One region of the Streptomyces sp. NBC_01198 genome, then DNA from elsewhere that is predicted to be linked to it. Evidence: riboswitches for the same ligand, from Rfam matches in the RefSeq annotation. Region 1 holds a riboswitch; the other holds the start of a gene.

What was found. Region 1 has a riboswitch for ZMP and ZTP ahead of OG702_RS31380 (glycine hydroxymethyltransferase). Riboswitches for the same ligand answer to the same signal wherever they lie in the genome.
Region 2: it holds a riboswitch for ZMP and ZTP, as region 1 does, so the genes downstream of both, OG702_RS07490 (phosphoribosylaminoimidazolecarboxamide formyltransferase) here and OG702_RS31380 (glycine hydroxymethyltransferase) in region 1, are expected to answer to the same signal.

Annotation. Positions count from the first base shown of each region.
Region 1 is NZ_CP108568.1:7,066,444-7,073,077, forward strand. Features, by position in the region: gene OG702_RS31355 (ThuA domain-containing protein) at 1-342, opposite strand, end outside; gene OG702_RS31360 (AraC family transcriptional regulator ligand-binding domain-containing protein) at 451-1,530, opposite strand; gene OG702_RS31365 (TetR family transcriptional regulator) at 1,874-2,509, opposite strand; gene OG702_RS31370 (hypothetical protein) at 2,611-2,763, shown strand; gene OG702_RS31375 (DUF4190 domain-containing protein) at 2,838-3,119, shown strand; gene OG702_RS31380 (glycine hydroxymethyltransferase) at 3,200-4,645, opposite strand; ZMP/ZTP riboswitch at 4,669-4,759, opposite strand; gene OG702_RS31385 (enoyl-CoA hydratase/isomerase family protein) at 4,903-5,919, shown strand; gene OG702_RS31390 (LacI family DNA-binding transcriptional regulator) at 6,110-6,634, shown strand, end outside.
Region 2 is NZ_CP108568.1:1,653,641-1,660,274, forward strand. Features, by position in the region: gene OG702_RS07455 (maleylpyruvate isomerase family mycothiol-dependent enzyme) at 1-331, shown strand, start outside; gene OG702_RS07460 (hypothetical protein) at 519-1,052, shown strand; gene OG702_RS07465 (ankyrin repeat domain-containing protein) at 1,062-1,499, shown strand; gene alc (allantoicase) at 1,552-2,757, opposite strand; gene OG702_RS07475 (LysR family transcriptional regulator) at 2,839-3,777, opposite strand; gene OG702_RS07480 (AraC family transcriptional regulator) at 3,935-4,924, opposite strand; gene OG702_RS07485 (anthrone oxygenase family protein) at 5,133-5,639, shown strand; ZMP/ZTP riboswitch at 5,671-5,756, shown strand; gene OG702_RS07490 (phosphoribosylaminoimidazolecarboxamide formyltransferase) at 5,819-6,634, shown strand, end outside.

The DNA.
Region 1 (6,634 bases):
GGCGTAGGCCGACGCGGCGTGCCCGAGCGCGGTGCAGAACGACCGGCCGGCACCCACCCGCCGGCACCAGACCAGCGGATGGTCGGCCCCCATCGTGCCGCCGGTGACGTACGCCCGCAGGGCGTGCCGGGCGTCGTCGTCAAGCACCTCGCCGGTGGGGGAGAGGAAGACCACCGCGGCGCAGCCCTGCCCCAACAGGCGCGCCAGTTCCCCGGGTTCCTCGGTGTGCCGCACCGGCAGGCCCTCGGGCGCGGCGAGTTCGGCGAGCGCGGCCGCACCGGCGCCGATCGAGTCGTGCCGGTGTCCGGCGGTCGCGCTGAACACGGCGACATGCTGGGGCATGGACGACTGTCTCCTCTACGGCTGTACGGCGCTACGGTCCTGCCGAGATTCCGAGCCACGGCTCCACGGCGAGCGGATCGGTCGCCCGGCCGCCGCCGTGGCCGGCGCTCACGGCGAGCCGGCCCCGCGCCCCGGCCGAGGGGGCGGCCCCGCGGGCCGGTCGGTGTCGCGGGCGTCCCAGCGGTTCATCGCCCGCCGCAGCGACCGCGTCTCGGCGAAGCCGAGCCGGGTGGCGACGCGTTGGCCGGATTCGGCACCCGAGCGGCGCAGGCCGGCCGAGCGCTCCCTGCGGACGGTGTCGAGTTCGGCCCGCCATGTGGTGCCGGCCTCGGCGAGGCGGCGCTGCAGGGTGCGCGGGCTGACGGCAAGCCGGTGGGCGGTGCTGTTCAGCGACGGCCGGCCGTCGGCGAGTTGCGCCAGGATCGCGGCCCGCAGCCCGGGCAGCGGGCCGGCGTGGCCCCGCCGCGGCGGCGGGAAGGCGGCGGCGGACCGCTTGATGATCGCGGCCAGCGCCGGATCCGCGGTGACCATCGGCAGTTCCAGGTCCCTGCGGTGCAGGGTGATCGAGTCGGCCGGGGCGCCGAAGTCGACCCTGGCGGTGCCGAAGCACTCGGCGTGCGCGGTGGTCCGTCGCGGTGCCTGGTGGGCGAAGGACACCCGGGCCGGCGAGAGCGCTCTCCCGGTGCCGTGCCGCAGCTGCCCGGTGAGCACCGCGAGGACGAACTCGGCCACCACGCCGCGCAGCTCGTCGTCCGGGCGCAGGATGTCGTAGGTGACGGTGACCTCGTCGCCTGACACCTCGGTGGTGAGTTCGGAGTTGCTGCTGACGAGATACACGTGGGCGGCACAGAGCGCCAGGCCGTCGCCCAGGGTGGGCGCGGTGCTGACCAGATAGTCGACCAGGTCGAAGAAGCCGTGCCGGTACCGCCTGGCCGCCAGCAGGCCCGCGTCGGTTCGGCCGGTGCGCTGCAGCACCTGGCGCCACAGCCGGAAGGTGCCGGCCGACGGCGTCCGCGCGGTCTCCGGGGCGCGCAGCACGGTCGGCAGCCCCGCGGCCCGTACCAGCGATTCGGCCTCCGCGGCGTTCCGGGCGGCGGCCCTGGCGATGAATCTGGGCACCACGACGCAGTCGGTCAGCGCGGGGGTTGCCGCCGGCTGGTTGGCGGGCGGCGGGTCGGATGACAGCATGCCAGGCACCTCGGCAAGTCTGCGGTCTGCGGCGGGTCCGCGGCAGGTGGGGACGGACAGGGGACAGCCGGTGCGCGCCGCGCGGGGGCGCTCCCGCAGCCTACGCCCGGGCTGGCGCGTTCTGTCCGCTGCCTGGCGCGTTGTGTCCTCCCGTGAGCGAACCGTCCGGTCCATGATCGGGGCAACGATGCTCATGGGTATCGGGTTCGCCCGCGCGGGGGAGGTGCGGCGACACCAGGGGGAGGGTGCCGGCGCGGACGGGTCACCGTTCGCGCCGGCGAAGGCATGCCGCCCGCGCACCGCGCACCGCGGTCCGCGGGCGGCCTGGCGCCGTGCGCCGTGCTCAACTCCGGCCGCTCGCCCAGTGGCTCCGCCCGAGGCTGATGATCTGCATCCGCAGCCGGGCCGCACGGGTGATCTCCCTGCGGACCGCCGGGTCGTCCTCCGGCGCCTCCATGATGGCCGCCGCCGTCATCACCATGTGGTCGACGTACAGCCCGGCGAGCACCCGCAGATCCGCCGGGCTCCAGCCCGCCGACGCCGGCTGCGGCGCGAGCCCGGCCGCCACCTCGTCGGTGAAGCGGGCCAGTTCCGTGGCGATCGCCGTACGCACCGCCCGTACCCCGCCGTAACGCTCCCGGGCGATGAAGCGGATGTGGGCGCGGTGGTCGTCCACGTAGGCCGCGGTGATCGCCACCGTACGGTCGATCAGCTCGTCGGAGTCCTGGCCGCCTGCCATCGCGTCCCTGATCACCGTGTGCAGGCTGCCCAGGGCCTCGCCGACCAGCGCGACGCCGAGCGCCGCCATGTCGGGGAAGTGCCGGTAGAAGGCCGCCGGGGCGACCCCGACGGCGCGGGTGACCTCGCGCAGCCCCAGGCTGCTCAGGCTCTGCCGGTCGAGCAGCCGCAGCCCGGCGTCCAGCAGCGCCTGGCGGGTCTGCTCCTTCTGGGCCTGCCGGATCCCCGATGTGTGACTCATGTCATTCAGTAAACAGCTGTTCGCCCACCATTGCCAGGGTAGGGTCGAACTCAGTGAACATCTGTTATCCGAAACCTCAACTCCTCGGAGGTGCAGCCGACATGAGTCTCGTCGTCCTCCTGCTGGGCATCGGCGTCGTGATGGGCGCCAGCGCCCACATCTCGCTCACCGCCTTCACCGTCGCGTCCGCCGCCATCGCCGCCTGGCTGCTCGCCTTCGCGGTACGCGAGGCCGTCGCCCGGCACCGCGGCTGACCGGCAGCCGCGACGCGGACGTACGCGCCGCGATCGGCCCCGAACCGTCCCCGAGCGTTCCTGGAGAGGAAACCGTGAACACCGCAGCCCACCCGGCCCCGACCGGCACACCGGCCGCGCCCACCCGTGACGCCGACGGCATGGCCGTCGCCTCCTTCCTGCTCGGCCTGCCCGGCCTGCTGGTCCTCAACCTGGTGCTCGGCCCCGCCGCGATCGTGCTGGCCCTCTCCGCGCTGTCCCGCGGCACCCGCCGCCGCGGCCGCGCACTGCTCGGCCTGGCGCTCGGCGTCGCGGCCCTGGCGATCCAGGTCGCGCTGACCGTCGCCGGCCACGGCGTGCTCTGGTCCTTCACCTGACGGGCCCCCAAGAGGTTGCCGGAGCCCGGCATGACGAAGGCCCGGCCGATCGGCCGGGCCTTCGTCATGCCGGGCTCCGGTCAGCTCAGGTCGATGCCCGGGTAGAGCGGGAAGCCGGCCAGCAGGTCCGACGCCCGCTTGGCGACCTGGTCGGCCACCGCCGGGTCCAGCACGTGGTGCGCCTTGGACAGGCCGCCCTTGGGCGCCGCCGCGGCCGTCGTCCCGGACAGCACCGCGTGGATGAGCCCGCCGATCTCGTCCATCTCCTGCACGCCGAGCCCGCGGGTGGTCAGCGCCGGGGTGCCGATCCTGATGCCGGAGGTGTACCAGGCGCCGTTCGGGTCCTGCGGCACCGAGTTGCGGTTGGTGACGATCCCCGCGTCCAGCAGCGCCGCCTCCGCCTGCCGCCCGGTCAGGCCGTAGCCGGACACGTCGATCAGCACCAGGTGGTTGTCGGTGCCGCCGGTGACCAGCTTCGCGCCCCTGCTGAGCAGGCCGTCGGCCAGCGCCCGCGCGTTGTCCACGATCCGGTGCGCGTACGCGCCGAACTCCGGCCGGGAGGCCTCGGCCAGCGCCACCGCCTTCGCCGCCATCACATGCGGCAGCGGGCCGCCGAGCACCATCGGGCAGCCCCGGTCGACATGCTCGGCCAGCGAGTCGTCGCACAGCACCATGCCGCCGCGCGGGCCGCGCAGCGACTTGTGCGTGGTGGTGGTGACGATGTTGGCGTGCGGCACCGGGTCGAAGTCGCCGGTCAGCACCTTGCCCGCGACCAGGCCGGCGAAGTGGGCCATGTCGACCATCAAGGTCGCGCCCACCTCGTCGGCGATCTCCCGCATGATGCGGAAGTTCACCAGCCGGGGGTAGGCGGAGTAACCCGCCACGATGATCAGCGGGCGGAACTCGCGGGCCGTGGCGCGCAGCGCCTCGTAGTCCAGCAGCCCGGTCTCCGGGTCGGTGCCGTAGCTGCGCTGGTCGAACATCTTGCCCGAGATGTTCGGCCGGAAGCCGTGCGTGAGGTGGCCGCCGGCGTCCAGCGACATGCCCAGCATCCGCTGGTTGCCGAACTCGGCCCGCAGTTGGGCCCAGTCCTGCTCCGACAGGTCGTTGACCTGCCGTACCCCGGCCCTGGCGAGCCCCGGCGTCTCGACCCGCTGCGAGAGCACGGCCCAGAAGGCCACCAGGTTCGCGTCGATCCCCGAGTGCGGCTGCGCGTAGGCGTGCGCGGCGCCGAAGACGTTGCGGGCGTGTTCGGCGGCCAGCGCCTCGACGGTGTCGACGTTGCGGCAGCCCGCGTAGAAGCGCCGCCCGATGGTGCCCTCGGCGTACTTGTCGCTGAACCAGTTGCCCATCGCCAGCAGCACGGCGGGGGAGGCGTAGTTCTCGCTCGCGATCAGCTTGAGCATCTCGCGCTGGTCGGCGAGCTCCGCGGAGATCGCGTCGGCCACCCGCGGCTCGACGCCGCGGATCACGTCGAGCGCGCTGCGGAAGGCGATCGACTCTGTGCTGTACGGCTCTGCTGCCATGGAGGTCCTCCGGTCGTCGGCTACGGGACGGCCCAGGCGCACGGCTCCAGTGATCACGACGAGCCGCTCCCCGATGGTTGACCCCATCCCAGCGCGCCAGTCACGGCTCACGCCGACCCTATCAATCCCGGAGGCGCGCCCTCCCCGCGCCGGTCGCACCGGCGGGTGGCCAGGGGAGCCGGGCCGCGAGCCCCGCCGGCGCGGGTGTTTCATGGAGCCGCGGCCCGCGAAGGGCACGGCACGACGCAGGGAGCACCATGGACAAGCCCGCCGCCCCCGGCCCGCAGGACCGGCCGGAGCCCACCGTGCTGACCCGGGTCACCCGGAACGGCACCGCCGTGATCGAGCTGGCGCGCCCCGGCGCGCTGAACGCCCTCGACCTCACGATGGTCCACCTCATGACCCGCGCGCTGACGGCGTGGCGCGCCGACCCCGCGGTCCGTCGCGTGGTGGTGCGCAGCACCTCGCCGAAGGCGTTCTGTGCCGGCGGCGACATCCTGGCGATGCGGTCGGCGGGCCTGGCCGGCGACGACACCGCGGTCCGTAGGTACTTCTCCGCCGAGTACGCCCTCGACGCGCTGATCGCCCGCTACCCCAAGCCGTACGTCGCCCTGATCGACGGTTACGCGATGGGTGGCGGCCTGGGCGTCTCGGTGCACGGCTCGGCGCGGGTGGTGACCGAACGCGCCTCGCTGGCCATGCCCGAGACCGGTATCGGCTTCTTCCCCGACATCGGGGCGAGTTACTTCCTGCCGCGGCTGCCGGGCGCGTTCGGCTGGTATCTGGGGCTGACCGGGGCCCGTGTCACCGGCGCCGACGCAGTCGCGTGCGGGCTCGGCACGCATTACGTGCCCGCCGCCGATCTGCCCGCGCTGGAGGCCGCGTTGACCGAGTCGGACGACGCGCTCGAAGCCGTACTCGACCGCTTCGCCGCCCCGGCTCCGCCGGCCGCGCACGCGGACGCGGTCGCCCGCTGCTTCTCCGCGCCCGACCTCCCGGAGCTGCGGGCCCGGCTGGCGGCGGAGACACGGGCCAGGGACTGGGCGGACGACGCGCTCGCCCTGCTGGACGCCGCCTCGCCGGGGAGCCTGGCGGCCACCTTCGACCTGCTGACGGCCGGCGCGGGCTCGACGCTTGAGGAGTGCCTGCGGCGCGAACTCGACCTGGCGTGCCGCACCGCCCGCACGGCCGACTTCCACGAGGGCGTGCGTGCCGCGCTGGTCGACAAGGACCGCAGGCCCCTCTGGTCGACGGCGGGGGCGCCCCGGTTGTGACCGGTGCGCGCTCAACCGGTTGAGCGCAGGCGGCCGATGCCGGACTCCGGCGGCCGTGCCCGGCCGGTTTCGGCGTTGTTAAGGTGTGCGGGCCGTTCACGCCGCCGACCTGCCGGATCCGTGCACGTCCGCCGTACCTGCCGCACTCGCCGTACACGGCCCGAGGGCCGCCTGCCGTATCGAGGCCGAGATGAGCCCCAAGAAGCGTCCCACCATCGCCGACATCGCCGAGGCTGCGGGCGTGTCCAAGGGTGCCGTGTCCTACGCGCTCAACGGCAAGACGGGCGTATCCGAGCAGACCAGGGCCAGGATCCTGGAGATCGCCGCGCGGATGGGCTGGCACCCCAGCAGCGCCGCCCGCGCGCTGTCCGACGGGCGCAGCGGCGCGATCGGCCTGGTGGTGGACCGGCCGGCGTGGGTGCTGGGCATCGAGCCGTTCTTCATGCAGCTGATCTCCGGTGTCGAGGCGGGCCTGGCCCGTACCGGCACCGCGCTGCTGCTCCAGGTCACCGACGACGCGGCGTCCGAGGAGGCCGCCTACCGGCGGTGGTGGGGGGAGCGCAGGGTCGACGGGGTGCTGCTCGTGGACCTGCGCGAGCAGGACCACCGGCTGGGCCTGGTCGCCGAACTGGGTCTGCCCGCGGTCGCGATCGGGCACGCGGGGGTCGCCTCGGGCGTCCCGTCGGTGTGGCTGGACGACGGCGCCGCGGTGCGC
Region 2 (6,634 bases), 5.4 Mb from region 1:
CCTGCCGTCCGGGCTCGCGTTGGATGCGGTCGATGAGTTCCTCCATGTCGGCTTCGGTTCGATGGACGGCTGGCCGCACTCCCCCGCCCGGGTCGCGCTGGTCGCGGACGAGGGGCCGGCGTGGACGCTGATCCTGGACGCGACCGGCGCCTCGGCGGTCCGCAGCGCCGCGGGCGAGGGCCGCCCCGAGGCCGATGCGACACTTTCCGCCCCGGCGAGCGATCTGCTGCTGGCCCTCTACCGCCGGGCGCCCTGGGACGACGGGGCCCTGCGGGTGACCGGCGATGCCGCCCTCGTATGGCAGTTGGTGGTCTGGCCCCCGCTCGGTTGAGGACGTACCGTCCTTTAAAGGGGTGATGCCCATGTCAGGTCGAGCGTGGCGGGCGGCCGGTGTGACGGGTGGGGCACTGTTATTGCTAGTCGGCTGCGCCTGGGGCGGCCACCAGGATTCGGCAGAAACACCCGACCCCACCGGGTCACCCGGCCCCCCGGTCGGCAGCATCGAACACCCCCGCCCGGTGGACTGCACGGACGGCGCGACTCCGCTGTCCGGCCGTACGGGCGGCCCGACCCGCACGGCTGCCACGGCGACCCTGGCGACGACTCCCGACCCGACCGTCACGCCGGGCCGTCCCTGGTCACCGCCCGCCTCGCCATCGTCCAGCCCGGGACACGACGACGTGACGGTCGGTCCACTGACCCTGGAAGGCCTGCGCGGACTGGTCGGCGGCGACCAGAACGCGCATGCCGTGCACAACGCCGACGGCTGGCACTATCTGATCGGCGCCTCCGTCCGTGACGGCGGTGCGGTGACCGTCACGATCGGGGCGGAACTGCGCGCCCGGGCAGGTCTGGAATTCGGCGGCAACCAGGGCATGGCGCCGGCGCCCTCGGTGACCTTCTACGCGTGTCCTGATGCGGCGACCTCCTATCTCGGTGCGTTCTTCGTCGCGGGTGACGGCAGGGCCTGCGTGCCGCTGGACATCCGGGTGGGTGACGGCGCGCCACAGCGGGTGGTGATCTCTTTCTTCCGCGGCGAGTGCCCTGCATAGGGTGGGTCCATGACCGAGCCGAACCCCGGGCCGAGCCACCAGCCCGACGCCGAGCAAGAACCCGCCCACGACCCGGAGGTGTTGCAGCTCGCCGCGCAGGTCTTCGATCTCGCCCGGAAGGGCGACACCGCGAAACTCGCCGCCTACATCGATGCCGGCGTCCCGGCGAACCTGACCAACGACCGCGGCGACACGCTGCTGATGCTCGCCGCCTACCACGGTCACGCCGACACCGTCAGCGCGCTGCTCCAGCGCGGGGCGGAACCCAACCGGATCAACGATCGTGGTCAGACCCCGCTGGCCGGCGCGGTCTTCAAGGGCGAGCGGGACGTGATCGACGCGCTGGTCGAGGGCGGTGCCGACCCCATGGTCGGTATGCCGTCCGCGGTCGAGACGGCCCGGATGTTCGGCAAGGACGAGCTGCTCAGGCTCTTCGGCGCCGGATGAGTCCCGCTGGCCGGGCGGGAGCTGACGCCCGGCCAGATCGGTTCAGGCCGGCTCATGTCAGGGTCGCCGCGCGCCGGGCGAGCCTGCCGGCACCCTGCTCGGTCAGGGAGCCGAACAGCCGCAGCCGGGCTATCCCGCCGTCCGGGAAGATGTCGACCCTGACATGGGTGGCCGGTCGGGGGTCAACCAGGAAGCGGTGGATCGTGTCGGGCTGCAGCCGCACCCGGTCCAGCAGCGGGACCCACCCGGCGCCGTCCCTGACCCACACCTCCGCCCAACCGGCCGCATTGCCTTTGAGATAGCCGGTGTCGATCTCGATGGCGCGGATCTCACCCTGCTCCGCCAACCGGTAGCTGATCCAGTCGTGCCCGCTGTCCCGCCGCCGCCTGGTCTCCCAGCCCTCGTCCATCTTCTGCGAACGGCCGGGCAGGATGGTGTGCTCCGGCGGCGAGTAGAAGCGGTCGGAGGCGTCCATGACGGCCCCGCCGTTCTCCAGCGCCACCAGGTCGAACGTCCCCAGCGCCGCCAGCCATGCGGGGTCGGGCACCACCTCACCCAGCACCCGCAGGCGCGCGATCCCGCCGTCCGGATGCTGCCGCAGCCGCAGATGGGTGAAGCGGCGCTCCACATGGACCGCGAAGACATTCTCCGCGTGACCGCCGACAGGAGAGCGCGGTATCACCACGGTCCAGCGCAGCCCCGGATCCAGCAGCTCTTCCGGGGACGCCGACGGTGTGGTCGCGAGCGCCTCCACCGACACCGCCTGCGGGTAGTTCCCCCGGAAATGCGCCGTGTCCACCACGATCGCGCGGATCACTCCGGGCGTCCCCAGCCGGATCAGCGCCCAGTCATGGTCGGCCGCATCGGGGTGCGGGACCTGCGCGGACCCGCCGCGCCGCCGCCTGGTCTCCCAGCCGTCCATGATCTTGCCCTTGTGCCCGAAGCGCTCCGGGTCGAAGACGGCGGGCCCGCGGACCAGCAGATTCTCCCGCTCGGCGAAGAATTCGTCGTTGGCCGCGACGACCCCTGCTCCGAGCCTGCGGTCGGCCAGGTCCGTCAGCTCTGCGAGGGCCGCCGGGCCCAGGTCCCCGCGCCGGTAGTCGGCGAACGGATTACCACCCGCGTAGGGCAGTGCGTCCCCCGTGAAGGCCGTCAGCGCCGTGAATGACTCCCCCGCGGCCGTGCCGCCCCTCGTGCCGGCGGCCGCACTCGCGCCGACACCCGTGGTCGGCCCCGCGCCCGCACCCGTGCTCGTCATCGTCCGTCCGCCTCTCTCCCGTACTCCGCTCGCCTGTTCCCTCCACTCTCCGCCCCGGCGACCGTTCACGTCCATCGAAACTTACTGAACTGACCTTTCAGTTGCGCTGTACAGTGGGTCGAGGTCAGCGGCCTCCCGGAGCGCGCCCAGCGTTCTCCGCAGCAGCGGCGCGTCCTGTGCCCCGCCGCGTACCGCCCCGACGATCCGGCGCCGCGGCCGGTCGGCCTCCAGCGCACGGACCACGACCTCCTGCCGCAGCCCGCCTGCCGTCGCCATCCGCGGCACCAGCGCGACCCCCATACCCCCCGCGACCAGCGAGAAGATGGCGGGCCAGGCCGCCGCCGCATGCGCCTGCTCCGGCACGAACCCGGCATCGGCGCAGGCCGCCAGGGTCAGGTCGCGCCACGGTCCGCTGCTCCCGAAGATCCACTTCTCCTCCGCGAGCTGCGCCAGCCGTAGCCCGGGTGCGGTCGCCAGCGGATGGCCGGGCGGCAGCGCGATGTCGAGCGGGTCGGTGAGCAGCGGGAAGAGCACGAAACGCGGGTCCCCGGCGGTGGGCGCGTCGACCGCGAGCGACAGCGCCAGGTCGACCTCGCCGGCGGCCAGCCGCTCGTAGGCCTCGGCGGCCTCAGCCTCCCGCACGGAGATGGTGATGCCCGGTGAGCTGCGGCGCAGCAGCGCCGCGGCCGGTACCACGAGCCGGGTGATCGCAGTGGCGATGGTCCCGATCCGCACCACGCCCGCCTCTCCCTGCGCCCAGCCGTCGATCTCGGCGCCGGCCCGTTCGAGCTGGGCGAAGACGATCTCGGCGTGCCGCAGCAGCACGTGCGCGGCCCCGGTCAGCCGGACGCCCCGGCCGCGCGCCTCGATGACGGGCGTGCCGACCTGTTTCGACAGGGCGGCCAGCTGCTGCGACACCGCCGACGGCGTCATTCGGAGGGCGCCGGCGGCGGCGGTGACGGTGCCGGTGTCGTGCAGGGCGCGCAGGATCTGCAGTTTGCGGAGGTCCCAGTCCTTCATGCAGGCAGCCTAAACATTCACGGGAGAAATGTGCTGCCGACTTGTGCTGCCGACCCGGGGCGGGACCTGGTGGTCCACGGCGGTGCCGACCGCCCATACCGGCCCCCGCACCGGCCCTGCGCCCGCCCCTGCCGGCCGGGTCACGAGGGCCGGCAGGTCACCAGGTCCAGCCGGTGCGCCAGGTGGCCGCCGCGGCGCGGTCCCTGTGCTGCTGCGGGCTGACCCCGCGGACCCGTTTGAAGGCCGCGCTGAGCGCGAAGGGGCTGCCGTAGCCGACCCTGCGGGCCACCGAGGCGACGGTCGCGTCCGGCTCGCGCAGCAGGTCGGCGGCCAGCGCCAGCCGCCAACCGGTCAGGTAGGCCATCGGCGGCTCGCCGACCAGGTCGGTGAAGCGACGGCCGAGGGCGGCCCGGGACACCCCGGTCCTGGCGGCCAGGTCGGCGACCGTCCAGGGATGCGCCGGGTCGTCGTGCAGCAGCCGCAGCGCCGGCCCCACGACCGGGTCGCCCTGGGCGGCGTACCAGGCGGGGGCGGCGGCCTCGGGCCGGCCGAACCAGGCTCGCAGCACCGCGATCAGCAGCAGGTCGAGCAACCGGTCGAGCACCACGTCCTGGCCCGGCTCGTCCCGGACGACCTCGTCACTGAGCAGCGCGGGCAGCGGGCTCGACCACCCGTCGCCCGGCAGCACCAGCACCCGCGGCAGCGCGGACAGCAGCCGGCCGCTGATCTCGCCGCGCATCTGGTACGTCCCGCTGATCATGACGGCGGACCCCGGCGACCCGCCGGCCGACACTCCGCCGGGGTCGTCGCCCCAGGTCCGCACGCCCAGATCCATCCGCTCGCACAGTTCGGTGCCGTCGTCGGCAGTGGAGACCTGGCCCGGCCCGATGACGATCCGCGGCGCGGTCTCCCGGTCGCCGGCGAGGACGTACGGTTCGGGTCCGCGGATCACCGCGATGTCGCCGGGGCGCAGCACACGCGTCCCGGCGTCCTCGGTCCGGATCCAGGCGTCGCCCCTGACCATCAGCACCAGGGTCAGTGGCGCGAGATCGGCGATCCTGACCGACCAGGGCGGTGTGAGGACCGACCTGAGCAGGAAAGCGCCGCGTGCCCGCGGGCCGTCGAGCAGTTCGGCCAGTGCGTCCATGACCGACAGCCTAGGGCTGGACGCCTGCGTATGGGGGTGAGCTTTTCAGCGATGGCCGGGTGGTGTATCCCGCGGATTCACTGAGGTCATGACGCAGAACCCGCCCGCCGGATCCGCCGCCCGCCCGCACGTGCCCGTGCCCGATCGCCCATCCCGCCCGTACGTGCCCGTGCCTGATCGCGCGCCCCGCCCGACCCGAGGAGTTGCCATGGACGGCGACCTCCGCAGCCTGGTGCTGCTTGCCGCCACCCTGACGACCGGTCTGATGGCCGGGCTGTACTTCGCCTTCTCGGTCGCCGTGATGCCCGGCCTCCGACAGGCCGGGGACCGCTCGTTCATCGAGACGATGCAGCGCGTGAACGTGGCCGTCCTCAACGGATGGTTCACTCTCGCCTTCGGCGGCGCCCTCGTGCTCGGCGTGCTGGCGGCGGTGCTGCACCGTGGCGGGGACGGGCGGTCCGCGCTGCCGTGGATCATCGCCGGCGTCGTGCTCTACGCGGTCTCGCTGGTCATCACGATGGGCTTCAGCGTGCCGCTCAACAACCGGCTGGCAGACGCGGGGGCACCCGGGCACGTCCACGATCCGGCAGCGGTGCGGGCGCAGTTCGAGGCCACCTGGGTGCACTGGAACCTCGCACGCACCCTGGTCACCAGCGGCGCGCTCGGCTGCCTGGCGTGGGCGATGCGGGTGGCGGGTGCTGCCGGTCGCGCGTGACCCGCCGTGACGCGCCGGCTCCGCTAGAGTCGGTGGCGGTCGCGACTGGCGAGGGTGGACCACCACCGGGGAGCGGCCGTCCGCATCCGCGATGCGTCGACCGCCTGGGCGCCTCCGTCAACGCAGCCCGCCCGTCCCGCGCTTGCGGGACCACGGGCTCGGACCGAGGAGGCCGGGACGTGGATCTGCGGTACGGAACCAACCCCCAGCAGCACACCGCGAGCGCGGTGCCCGTGAGCGCGGGCGCGTGGCCTGTCCGGGTGCTCAACGGCGAGCCGTCGTACATCAACCTGCTGGACGCGCTGAGCGGCTGGCAGCTGGTCAGGGACGCGGCCGGGGCGCTGGGACGGCCCGCGGCGGCGTCGTTCAAGCACGTCTCGCCGGCCGGCGCCGCGCTCGCCGGCCCGCTCGATGCCACCACCGCGGCGCTCTACGGCGCCGACCTCGACGGCGGCCCGCTGACCAGCGCCTACGTCCGCGCCCGTGACGCCGACCCGAAGTCCTCCTACGGCGACTTCGCCGCCGTGTCCCACCCGGTGGACGAGGAACTGGCGGCGCTGCTGGCCCGCGTGGTCTGCGACGGCATCGTCGCGCCGGGGTATGCGCCGGGCACGGTGGCGGCGCTCAGCCGGAAGAAGAAGGGCCGTTTCCTGGTCCTCGAAGCCGACCCCGGTTTTGTCGCGCCGCCGCAGGAGGACCGCGAGGTGCACGGGCTGCGGCTGACCCAGCAGCGCGACGACGTACCTCTGCACGTGTCGCTGCTCGACGACGTGGTGTGCGGGGGGCCGCTGCCGGCCACGGCGGTGGAGGATCTGCTGCTCGGGCTGGCCGTGGTGCGCTACACCCAGTCCAATGCGGTGTGTTATGTGCGGGACGGGCTCACGCTCGGTATCGGCGCCGGGCAGCAGTCGCGGGTGGACTGCACGCGACTGGCGGGCGCGAAGGCCGACAGCTGGTGGCTGCGCAGGCATCCGGCCGTGGCGGCCCTGGACTTC